Linked DNA regions of Streptomyces venezuelae. The protein of the gene in region 1 interacts with the protein of each later gene in a pairwise test. Links are inferred from orthologs where the notes say so. Each region holds a gene or a part of one and is shown on either strand. Other genes may lie near its edges.

The links.
Region 2: the proteins of DEJ48_RS12760 (region 1) and DEJ48_RS30335 interact in binary tests that used the Escherichia coli proteins (3 or more experiments, as listed by UniProt). The link is inferred for Streptomyces venezuelae from one-to-one orthologs.

Annotation. Positions count from the first base shown.
Region 1 is NZ_CP029192.1:3,041,826-3,050,308, reverse strand. Bases 2,072-6,413 are described here. They hold DEJ48_RS12760 (multifunctional oxoglutarate decarboxylase/oxoglutarate dehydrogenase thiamine pyrophosphate-binding subunit/dihydrolipoyllysine-residue succinyltransferase subunit), read right to left. Parts: upstream 6,109-6,413; coding sequence 2,272-6,108; downstream 2,072-2,271. Other genes in these bases: DEJ48_RS12755 (sensor histidine kinase), read right to left, coding at 6,384-6,413; DEJ48_RS12765 (DUF6104 family protein), read right to left, coding at 2,072-2,139. Also shown: DEJ48_RS12780 (DUF4097 family beta strand repeat-containing protein), read right to left, coding at 1-729; DEJ48_RS12775 (hypothetical protein), read left to right, coding at 896-1,729; more of DEJ48_RS12765, read right to left, coding at 1,957-2,071; more of DEJ48_RS12755, read right to left, coding at 6,414-7,463; DEJ48_RS12750 (response regulator transcription factor), read right to left, coding at 7,483-8,220; DEJ48_RS12745 (spermidine synthase), read right to left, coding at 8,286-8,483. UniProt on the Escherichia coli protein: E1 component of the 2-oxoglutarate dehydrogenase (OGDH) complex which catalyzes the decarboxylation of 2-oxoglutarate, the first step in the conversion of 2-oxoglutarate to succinyl-CoA and CO(2).
Region 2 is NZ_CP029192.1:6,883,186-6,886,777, reverse strand. Bases 699-3,592 are described here. They hold DEJ48_RS30335 (ABC-F family ATP-binding cassette domain-containing protein), read right to left. Parts: upstream 2,998-3,592; coding sequence 1,399-2,997; downstream 699-1,398. Other genes in these bases: DEJ48_RS30330 (hypothetical protein), read right to left, coding at 3,120-3,592; DEJ48_RS30340 (helix-turn-helix domain-containing protein), read right to left, coding at 823-1,044. Outside these bases: DEJ48_RS30345 (enoyl-CoA hydratase/isomerase family protein), read right to left, coding at 1-687. UniProt on the Escherichia coli protein: Genetic data indicate it may be involved in ribosome assembly or function.

The DNA.
Region 1 (8,483 bases):
CCCCGTGATCCGCTTGGCGCCCCACTGGCCTCCGACCCGCAGGTCCTCGAAGGCGTTCGAGACGGAACCGCTCGCCGTGTCCACCTCGACCTCCGCGTCCGCGGGGTGGGGGAGCCGGATCGCGATCTCGCCGGAGACGCTCGTCAGGGCGACGTCGGTCGGGGTGCCCGCCGGGTCGAGGTCCACGATCATCGAGCCGCTCACGGAGTCGGCCCGGACGGAGGGGCCCGCCGCCTCGACCACCGTGAGGCCGCCGGACACGGAGTTGAAGCGGAGGTCGCCGGTGACCCCTTGCGCCTCGACGTTGCCGGAGACGGTGTCCGCGCGGACCGCGCCCGCGAGGCCGAGCAGGGTCGTGTCGCCGGTGACGCCCTTCACCTCGGCGCGGCCCTCGATGCCCGAGACCACGGCGCCCGCGCCGACCACGCCCACCTCGACGCGGGTGGCGGCGGGCACGGCCAGGGAGACGACCGCGCTGCGGCGCCAGCCCTTGCGGTCGAGCCACTTGAGGAAGCCCTTCCAGGGCAGGTCCTCGTACGCAACCGTCAGCGTGCCGTCCTCATGGGTCACCCGGAGCGGCGGCCCCTCTATCTCGGTGACCTCCAGACGGGCGGAGCCCTCGTCCGTGCCCACCACGTTCACCGTCCCATTGACGACACGGACGTGGAGTGCGGTCACGGGGGCGTCGAACGTGAGCTTCATGGGCTCGGCGACGGACCACTCCGACATGAGCTGACCTCCTGGGCGGCGAGCCGGACACGACGCGCCATATCGCGTCTTCTGCTACTCACGATATATCGCGGTGTCGGGAAGTCAAGGACTCGTACGAGTGAGCGCAAGCGGAGACCTTTGAACTGATTGCGCTGATTGAGGCGATCTGTCCTAGCGTGGGGCCATGTCGTCCGATGCTTCCTCCTCAGGTGCGCTGCTGCTCTGCCGGGCCGAGCCCGACGTCGTGGAGATCGCGGCCCAGCTGCTCCGTGAGCGCATGCTGCTCGCGGAGGCCGGCCGCGACTGGAGCGTGCTCGTGCCCGAGGGCAAGCCGTGGCTGCACGGCGAAGAACCCGTCGACCGCGTCCTGACCGGATGGGCGACCGCGCTCGCCGTCGGGTCGGCATGGCCCGTCCTCGCCCTGTGGTGGGACGGCGACCGCTCCGGCTACACCCTCGCCTCGGGATTCCGGCGGACGGTCGGGTACGAGTGGCTGGCCAACGGGACGCCCGTGGGGGAGGACGAGGCGATGCGCACGTTCGCGGCGCGGCTCGGCCTCGACCCCGTCCTGGACATGCAGTCCCTGGAGGCGCTGGCCCGCCCCGACACGGATGCGGACGCGCGGGCCAGGATGCTCGGTCTCCTCGCCGTCCTCACCCGCGCGGGCCTCACGCTCCCGCCGGGCCTCGGCCCCTCGGAACCGGCGGACCGCCTGCGTGAGGTGGCCCGCGTCCAGGAAGGCGTGCGCGAGGTCGAGTGGCCCGGATGGCGGGACGCGGTCAGAGCGGAGTTCGGGGCGGTCGAGAAGGGTCCGCTGGGCCCCTGGGTACGCGGGCCCCGGGCGAGGGCCCTGGCGGCCGTCCAGCTCGCCGCGGGCGTCCCGCTCGCGGTGTGGGCCGTACGGCGGCGCAGCGGGGGCTGGGGCGCGGCGGCGGCGCTTCTGATGGCGCAGGGGGCGGCGGGACTCGCGTACGACCGTGTGCGGAGCACGGGTGGGGCTTCGGGTCACGGGCTCTGAGTCCCGGGGCGGGCTCGGATTCGGCGACGAGGACCTCGCGGGCGGCCGTCCGAGCCGCCGCCTCGTCGACGCGATCGTGGCCTACGGAGACGTCGACGCGCTCCACGCGCGCGTGGGACCACCTCGACGCCGGCGCCGACCATGTCTGCGTGCAGGTGCTGACCGCCGACCCCGGCGCCCTGCCCCTGCCGCAGTGGCGGGAGCTCGCCCCCGCCCTCACCGCGTGACTACTCGTCCTCGTCCTCGTCGTCCAGCCGCGCCAGCCACGTCGCCAGGCGCTCGACCGGGACCTCGAAGTCCGGGTTGAGGTCCACGAACGTGCGGAGCTGCTCGGCGAGCCACTCGAAGGTGACCTCCTCCTCGCCGCGCCGCTTCTCCAGCTCCTCGATGCCACGGTCGGTGAAGTACAAGTCAGGCTCCTGATGCGGACGGATCGTTCCACCTCAGGATAGGTGGCACCGGGCGTGCCCCGGAACGCCGGAGGGCCCGGCCCCGAGTCCTGGAACTCGGGGCCGGGCCCACCCGCGTACGACCGTCGAGGGTTACGCCTCGAAGACCTCGCTGATCAGCTGCTCCTGCTCGGCCTGGTGACGCTTGGCCGAACCGACCGCCGGGGACGAGCCGTGCGGCCGCGAGATGCGGCGCAGGCGCTCGCCGTGCGGGATGTCCGCGCCGACCGCCAGGTCCAGGTGGTCGATGAGGTTCAGGGCGATGAAGGGCCATGCGCCCTGGTTCGCCGGCTCCTCCTGCGCCCACAGGTACTTCTCGGCGTTCGGGTACTTGGCGATCTCCGCCTGGAGCTCCGCACCCGGCAGGGGGTACAGGCGCTCGATGCGGATGAGGGCCGTGTCCGTGGCGCCGCGCTTCTGACGCTCGGCCTCCAGGTCGTAGTACAGCTTGCCCGCGCAGAAGACGACCTTGCGGACCGCCGACGGGTCGACGTGGCTGTCGCCGATGACCGGACGGAAGCCGCCCGTCGTGAACTCCTCCGTCTTCGAGGCCGCCGCCTTGAGGCGGAGCATCGACTTCGGCGTGAAGACCACCAGCGGCTTGTGGTGCGGGTTGTGCACCTGCCACCGCAGGAGGTGGAAGTAGTTCGACGGGAGAGTCGGCATCGCGACCGTCATGTTGTTCTGCGCGCACAGCTGGAGGAAGCGCTCGATGCGGGCGGACGAGTGGTCCGGGCCCTGGCCCTCGTAACCGTGCGGCAGGAGCAGCGTGACACCGGAGTGCTGGTTCCACTTCTGCTCGGCGGCGGAGATGTACTCGTCCACCACCGTCTGCGCGCCGTTGACGAAGTCACCGAACTGCGCTTCCCACATGACGAGCGACTCGGGGCGGGCCAGCGAGTAGCCGTACTCGAAGCCCATCACCGCGTACTCGGAGAGCAGCGAGTCGTAGACGTTGTAGCGCGCCTGCTCCTCGGAGAGGTACATCAGCGGCGTGTAGTCCTCGCCCGTCGCGCGGTCGATGAGGACCGCGTGGCGCTGGCCGAACGTGCCGCGGCGGGAGTCCTGGCCCGACAGGCGGACCGGGGTGCCCTCCAGGAGCAGCGAGCCGATGGCGAGGGTCTCGCCCATGCCCCAGTCGATGGTGCCCTCTTCGACCATCGTCGCGCGGCGCTGCAACTGCGGCAGCAGACGCGGGTGGACGGTGACCCGGTCGGGGATGTTGACCTGGGACTCGGCGATCCGCTTGACGACCTCCTGGGAGATCGCGGTCTCGACGTGCACCGGGAACTCGGCCTGCGGCGCGGGCACGTCGGCCTGCGCGGGCTGCGAGACGGCCTCGCGGACCTCGGTGAAGACCTTCTCCAGCTGGCCCTGGAAGTCCTGCAGCGCCTGCTCGGCCTCTTCCAGGGTGATGTCGCCGCGACCGATGAGGGACTCGGTGTAGAGCTTGCGCACCGAGCGCTTCTTGTCGATCAGGTCGTACATCAGCGGCTGCGTGAACGCCGGGTTGTCCGACTCGTTGTGTCCGCGGCGGCGGTAGCAGATGAGGTCGATGACCACATCCTTGTTGAACGCCTGGCGGAACTCGAAGGCGAGGCGGGCGACGCGGACGACGGCCTCGGGGTCGTCGCCGTTCACGTGGAAGATCGGCGCCTCGATCATGCGGGCCACGTCGGTGGCGTACATGGAGGAGCGCGACGACTCCGGGGCGGCGGTGAAGCCGACCTGGTTGTTGATGACGATGTGGACCGTGCCGCCCGTGCGGTAGCCGCGCAGCTGCGACATGTTGAGCGTCTCGGCGACCACACCCTGGCCCGCGAAGGCCGCGTCACCGTGCAGGGCGACGGGCAGGACCGTGAAGTCCGTGCCGCCCTTGTTGATGATGTCCTGCTTGGCGCGGACGATGCCCTCGATGACCGGGTCGACCGTCTCCAGGTGGGACGGGTTCGCGGCCAGCGAGACCTTGATCTGCTCGCCGTCCAGGCCGGTGAAGGTGCCCTCGGCGCCCAGGTGGTACTTCACGTCGCCGGAGCCGTGCATGGACTTGGGGTCCATGTTGCCCTCGAACTCGCGGAAGATCTGGGCGTACGACTTGCCGACGATGTTGGCGAGGACGTTCAGGCGGCCGCGGTGGGCCATGCCGATGACGACCTCGTCCAGGCGCGACTCGGCGGCGCTGTCGAGCACGGCGTCGAGCAGCGGGATGACGGACTCGCCGCCCTCCAGGGAGAAGCGCTTCTGGCCGACGTACTTCGTCTGCAGGAAGGTCTCGAAGGCCTCGGCGGAGTTCAGCCGGCGCAGGATGCGCAGCTGCTCCTCGCGCTCGGGCTTGGTGGCGTGGGTCCGCTCGATGCGGTCCTGCAGCCACTTGCGCTGCTTCGGGTCCTGGATGTGCATGAACTCGACGCCGGTGGTGCGGCAGTACGAGTCGCGCAGCACGCCGAGGACGTCGCGCAGCTTCATCATCGACTTGCCGGCGAAGCCGCCGACCGCGAACTCGCGCTCCAGGTCCCACAGGGTGAGGCCGTGCTCGGTGATGTCCAGGTCGGGGTGCTTGCGCTGCTTGTACTCCAGCGGGTCCGTGTCGGCCATGACGTGGCCGCGGACGCGGTAGGAGTGGATCAGCTCGAAGACGCGGGCGGCCTTCGTGACGTCGTCGTCGTGCGAGGCGTCGATGTCCTTGAGCCAGCGGACCGGCTCGTAGGGGATCCGGAGCGCCTTGAAGATCTCGTCGTAGAAGTCCTGGTCGCCGAGGAGCAGGTTCGCGACGATCCGCAGGAACTCGCCGGAGGCGGCGCCCTGGATGACCCGGTGGTCGTAGGTCGACGTGAGCGTCATGACCTTCGAGATGCCGAGCTTGTTCAGGGTGTCCTGGGAGGTGCCCTGGAACTCCGCGGGGTAGTCCATGGAGCCGACGCCCATGATGACCGACTGGCCGGGCATCAGGCGCGGGACCGAGTGGACGGTGCCGAGGCCGCCGGGGTTGGTCAGGGAGACCGTCACGCCGGTGAAGTCGTCCATGCCCAGCTTGCCGTCGCGGGCGCGGCGGACGATGTCCTCGTAGGCCTGCCAGAACTCGAAGAAGTTCAGGGTCTCGGCCTTCTTGATGCCCGCGACGACCAGCTGGCGGTCGCCGTTGGGCTTCACCAGGTCGATGGCGAGGCCGAAGTTGACGTGCTCCGGCTTGACCAGGGTGGGCTTGCCGTCCTTCTCCTGGAAGGAGTAGTTCATCGACGGCATGGCCTTGATGGCCTGCACCATCGCGTACCCGATGAGGTGCGTGAAGGAGATCTTCCCGCCGCGGGCGCGCTTGAGGTGGTTGTTGATGACGATGCGGTTGTCGAAGAGCAGCTTCACCGGGACCGCGCGGACCGACGTCGCCGTCGGGACCTCGATCGAGGCGTTCATGTTCTTCGCGACCGCGGCGGCGGGGCCGCGCAGCGTCACGAACTCGGGGCCTGCCGGGGCCTCGGCCGACGGCTCCGCCTTGGCGGCGGGCTTGGCGGCCGCGGGCTTGGCGGCGGCGGGCTTCGCGGCGGGAGCCGGAGCGGCGGGAGCCGGAGCGGCGGCCGCGGGCTTCGCGGGGGCGGCCGGTGCCTGCGCCTGGGGAGCGGCGGGGGCGGCCTGGGCCGCGGGCTTCGCCGGAGCGGCGGGCGCGGCAGGGGCGGGAGCAGTGGTGGACGCGGCCCCCGCGGCCGTGTCACCCGCCGGCTTCGCCGGGGCGGCGGCCGCGGAGGCGGCCACTCCTGGCTTGTAGTCGGCGAAGAAGTCCCACCAGGCTCGGTCGACCGAGTTCGGGTCCTGGAGGTACTGCTGGTAGATCTCGTCGACGAGCCACTCGTTGGGACCGAAGGCAGCAGCAGGGTCCTTGCCCTGACCGTCTTGGTCGGTCGAGATGCTCGAGCTACTGGGGGACTGTGACGACACGGCGGTAACCGCCCTCTTCCGCTTCACAAGGTGATGGACAGCGGAAATAAAGGCTACGCCTCCCTGAGCGTGAGGTGCAGACCGGGCCCGGCATCCGTCGCGTAAGTCACACTGGATCCGTGGTTTCGGCGCTGTGAATGGCGGGAAACAAGCGAGGTTCTGCAACGCCAGATGGCCGCGCGGGTACGTCGGTACGACGTCTACGCGCGGCGGCGCCCACCGGGTGCCCCGAAGAGGCCCCCGTGAATCGCTTCGACTCGAACCCTACGTCAACTTCACGCCTCGGGCAGGCCCGGAAGAGTGACCTGGATCCGGCAGCCACGAGGGGATTCGGCCACTCCGATGTGGCCCCCGTGGAGATCGACCGCCCAGCGCGCGATGGCCAGGCCGAGGCCCGTGCCGCCGTCGTTGCCGGAGCCCTTCACGGGGGCTCCGGCGTGGCTGCCGCGGTTGAAGCGCTCGAAGACGCGGTGCCACTCCGACTCCGGGATGCCGGGACCCTCGTCGAGCACCTCCAGGTCCAGGGACTCGGGGTAGAGGCCGCGCCGGGCCCGCACCGTCACGCGCCCGTGCGGCGGGCTGTGCTTGACCGCGTTGTCGATGAGGTTCGCCACGACCTGGTGGAGCCGCTCCGCGTCCGCGTGGGCCGTCAGCTCGGGCGGCGACACGTCGAGGTGCAGATGGACGTCCGTACGCGTGTGGCTGCCGGAGCCCGACGCGATGCCCGCGCGCGCGGAGGCCACCATGTTGGCCTCCTTCAGGACGCCCGACAGATACGGCCACACCTCGAAGCGGCGGGCCTTGAGCGGCACGACGCCGTTGTCCAGGCGGGAGAGGTCGAGGAGCGTCTCGACGAGTCGTCCCAGCCGCTCGGTCTGCTTCAGGGCCGTGCGCATCGTCTCGGGGTCCGCGGCGGAGACGCCGTCGACGACGTTCTCCAGGACGGCACGGAGCGCCGCGATGGGGGTGCGCAGCTCGTGCGAGACGTTGGCGACCAGCTCCTTGCGCTGGGTGTCCTGGGCCTCCAGGTCGTCCGCCATGGCGTTGATCGTGGCGGCCACGTCGCCCAGCTCGTCACGCCGGTCGGCGCCGCGCGCCCGGCGGGTGTAGTCGCCGTGCGAGACGGCGCGGGCCACCGCGTTCATCTCGTCCAGCGGGGCGGTGAGGCTGTGCGCCACGAACTGCGTGATCAGGAGCGTGGCGATCACCGAGAAGACGGTGATGAAGCGCAGCTCGGTCTGGGTCTTCATGGCCACGAGGAGCAGGCCTGTGGTGATGAACACCGAGACGACGACCAGGGCGCCGAGCTTGGTCTTGATCGAGAACGGCCGCAGTCCGCCGAAGGGCCCGTACATCACGTCACGCGCCTCCGCCTCACGGGGTGGGGGTCTCCAGCGCGTATCCCACGCCGTGCACCGTGCGGATCCGCTCGGCACCGATCTTGCGGCGCAGCGCCTTGATGTGGCTGTCGACGGTACGGGTGCCGGACGCGTCGGCCCAGTCCCACACCTCGGCCAGCAGCTGCTCGCGCGACAGGACGGCGCGCGGGGTGTTGGCCAGGCAGACCAGCAGGTCGAACTCCGTGGGTGTCAGGTGGACGTCCTCGCTGCGCACCCGCACTCGGCGCTGGGCGTGGTCGATCTCCAGCTCGCCCAGGCGCAGGATGCCGCTGCGCGGCGTCGTCGCGGCGAGCGCGGCACGCTCGACCCGGCGCAGCAGGACGTGCACGCGGGCCGCGAGCTCGCGCATCGAGAACGGCTTGGTCATGTAGTCGTCCGCGCCGACGCCGAGCCCGACCAGCATGTCCGTCTCGTCGTCACGCGCGGTGAGCATGAGGACCGGGACGGGCCGCTGGGCCTGCACCCGGCGGCACACCTCCAGGCCGTCGAAGCCCGGCAGCATGATGTCGAGAATCAGCAGGTCGGGCTGCCACGCCTGGGCGGTGTCGACCGCCGAGGGACCGTCTCCGGCCGTTTGCACGACGAAACCCTCGGCGCGCAGCCGGGCCGCGATGGCGTCGACGATCGTCGGGTCGTCCTCGACCACCAGCACCCGGCGCTGGGCGCCCGGCATCGCCGTGGCGCCGTTGTGGGAGGTGTGTGTCTGCTCCATCGCCCGCCCCTGACACTGATCGCTTGTGTTCGGTCAGCAGAGTACGGGTCGTGAAGGCACCTCGGCTACGCAGCCCGGACGCCGAGGTGGACCACGTCCGGGACGCCTCGGGCAACGGGGATCTCTTCGGTTCGTACCCCCTGGAATCCGGCATTCCGTAGAGCGTCGTCGAAAGCGGACGAGGGCTGTGCGGACCACACGGCGAGCACTCCGCCGGGGTTCAGACGGGCTTTGCAGGTGGCCAGACCGGCAGGCGAGTAAAG
Region 2 (3,592 bases), 3.8 Mb from region 1 along the record:
GACCGCGTCGCGGGGCGCGGCGACGAGCGCGGCGGCGAGGTCGGTGGCAGCCGCGCCGAGCTGGTCTGCGGGCACGACGAGGTTGGCGAGGCCGGTCCGCTCCGCCTCGTCCGCGTGGACGAAGCGCCCGGTGGCGCAGATCTCCAGCGCGCGGGCATAGCCGACGAGCCCCACCAGCGGGTGTGTGCCGGTGAGGTCGGGGACCAGGCCCAGGCTGGTCTCGCGCATGGCGAACTGCACGTCGTCCGCCGCGATCCGCAGATCGCAGGCGAGCGCGAGCTGGAAGCCGGCGCCGATGGCATGGCCCTGGACGGCGGCGATGGACACGATGTCGCTCCGCCGCCACCAGGTGAACGCTTCCTGGTACTCGGTGATCGTGGCGTCGAGAAGGCCGTCCTCACCGCGTGCCAGATCGATGAAGGACGGTTCGCCGTCGAAGCCCTCGGGCGTGAACGCCTGCCGGTCGAGGCCCGCGGAGAACGACTTGCCCTCTCCGCGCAGCACCACGACACGGACGCTGCCCGGCAACAGCTGACCGGCCTCGACCAACGCCCTCCACAGCGCGGGAGATTGGGCGTTGCGCTTGGCCGGATTGGTCAGCGTCACCGTGGCGACGGCCTCGTCGATGGTGAGGCGTACGCCGTCCTTGTCGAGAACCGGTGCGAGCTCGCTGTCGGACGAAGCCATGGGGTGCCTCCGATGGGGGTGCGGTCGGTCCGGACGCCGGGAGCGCCCGTAAGTGACTGCACAGTAACCACCCGGTCGATCGGTTGACCGACCGGGTGGTCACCATCGGACCATGGGACAGCGTGCCGCCCGCCGTCAGCCGGCGGCGGCCTTCTTGCCTCGCGTCGCCCCGCCGCGTCCCCGCAGCGTGACGCCGGATTCGCTGAGCATGCGGTGCACGAAGCCGTACGAGCGGCCGGTCTCCTCGGCCAACGCCCGGATGCTCGCACCGCCGTCGTACTTCTTCTTCAGGTCTGCCGCGAGCTTGTCGCGCGCGGCGCCGGTTACCCGGCTGCCCTTCTTCAGAGTCTCGGCCACCCGTGCCTCCTCATGGGAAGTGCGCTCTGGACTTCTCATGATCACCCCTCCCGGGCTTCCTGGCCACCCATTCGACAAGGTCCGTACGGCGGGGTTCGTCCCTTCGGGGACGGACATCACGATCGGAGTGAACGATTCCGCACGTCGCTGCGCGCGCGTCAGAACGCGAGCGACGGCGAATCCCCAGGTCAGCGCCGCGACGGCCGGTGAGGTGAGCCTTGTCGCAGCTCAGCGCGGAAATCCGTGTATGCCACACCTCGGTACGAGGCCGGCTCACACAGATGAGGGATCACGGATCGGCCGAATGATCCATACCCAGTGGATCAGTCATTCGATCAAGCAGGGTGGACGGCCTCAGGCGAGCGCGACCAGGTCCGCGTAGTCCTGGCCCCACAGGTCCTCGACGCCGTCGGGGAGCAGGATGATGCGCTCCGGCTGGAGCGCCTCGACAGCGCCCTCGTCGTGCGTGACGAGGACGACCGCTCCCTTGTACGTGCGCAGCGCGCCGAGGATCTCCTCGCGGCTGGCCGGGTCGAGGTTGTTCGTGGGCTCGTCGAGGAGGAGGACGTTGGCCGAGGAGACGACCAGGGTGGCCAGCGCGAGCCGGGTCTTCTCGCCGCCGGAGAGCACACCGGCGGGCTTGTCGACGTCGTCCCCGGAGAAGAGGAACGAGCCGAGCGTCTTGCGCACCTCGACGAGGTCGAGGTCGGGGGCGGCCGAGCGCATGTTCTCCAGGACCGTGCGCTCCGGGTCGAGCGTCTCGTGCTCCTGCGCGTAGTACCCGAGCTTCAGGCCGTGGCCCTCGATGACCTGGCCGGTGTCGGGCTTCTCGGCGCCGCCGAGGAGCCGCAGCAGCGTGGTCTTGCCCGCGCCGTTGAGGCCGAGGATGACGACGCGCGAACCCTTGTCGATGGCGAGGTCGACGTCGGTGAAGATCTCAAGCGAGCCGTACGACTTCGAGAGGCCCTCGGCCATCAGCGGCGTCTTGCCGCACGGGGCGGGCTCGGGGAAGCGCAGCTTGGCGACCTTGTCGTTCTGGCGCACGGCCTCCAGGCCCGCGAGGAGCTTGTCGGCGCGCTTGGCCATGTTCTGCGCGGCGACGGTCTTGGTGGCCTTGGCGCGCATCTTGTCGGCCTGCGAGTGCAGCGTCGCGGCCTTCTTCTCGGCGTTCTGCCGCTCGCGCTTGCGGCGCTTCTCGTCGGACTCGCGCTGCTGCTGGTAGAGCTTCCAGCCCATGTTGTAGACGTCGATCTGGGCACGGTTGGCGTCCAGGTAGAAGACCTTGTTCACCACCGTCTCGACGAGGTCGACGTCGTGGGAGATCACGATGAACCCGCCGCGGTACGTCTTCAGGTAGTCGCGCAGCCAGACGATCGAGTCGGCGTCGAGGTGGTTGGTCGGCTCGTCGAGGAGGAGCGTGTCGGCGTCCGAGAACAGGATGCGGGCCAGCTCGATACGGCGGCGCTGACCACCGGAGAGCGTGTGCAGGGGCTGGCCGAGCACGCGGTCGGGGAGGTTGAGCGCGGCGGCGATGGTGGCGGCCTCGGCCTCGGCGGCGTACCCGCCCTTGGTGAGGAACTCCGTCTCCTGGCGCTCGTACTGCTTGAGGGCCTTCTCGCGGGTGGCGCCCGAGCCGTTCGCGATCCGCTGTTCGTTCTCGCGCATCTTGCGGATCAGTACGTCGAGACCGCGCGCGGAGAGGATGCGGTTGCGGGCGAGCACGTCGAGGTCGCCGGTGCGGGGGTCCTGCGGGAGGTAGCCGACCTCTCCGGAGCGGGAGATGGTGCCGCCGGCGGGCATGCCCTCACCCGCCAGGCACTTGGTGAGGGTGGTCTTGCCCGCGCCGTTGCGGCCGACGAGGCCGATGCGGTCGCCCTTCGCGATGCGGAAGGTGGCGTTCTCGATGAGGATGCGGGCGCCGGCGCGCAGCTCGATGCCGGAAGCGGTGATCACGGGGTTCTCCTGAAACAGAGTGGACGGCGAGAGGGACGACTGAGGTGCTCAGGAACCGGTGTCTATGCCGTCCAACTGAGGAGAGGTGCTGCCATGGCAGCCAGTCTAACGGGCCGTCGCAACTAGTTTTCCGGGCTCCCGGCGCCGTCGGGGCCCCGCCGCAGGTCGCCGTTGCCGAGCGGGGTGCGGCCCGGAACGATTCTGCCGTAGTCGTCCACCGCGACGACCTGCGCGGTCCAGGCGGCGGGGCCCGTGCAGGGCTGGGCGACCAGGAGCGCCCCGTCCCTGCGGACGGAGCGTGCGGGTTCGAAGGCGCAGCCGGTCCTGGCGGGCAGCACCCAGCGCAGATCGCCGTCCGACGTGCGGTAGGCGGCGATGCGGTGCGGGGTGACGACGGCGAGCATGGCGGCGTCCGGGGTGAGCGGCTGGAGGACTCCTGCGCCGCCGCGCGCCTCCGGGGTGCGCAGCCAGTCGGCGCTCGCGGGGACGGCGCGGTGCCAGCGAACGGAGCGGCCGTCGGCCCGCGCGGTGTCGGTGACCAGACCGTCGCTCCAGAGCGCGACGGCGTGGCCCGGCGTGGACAGGAGGGTGACGG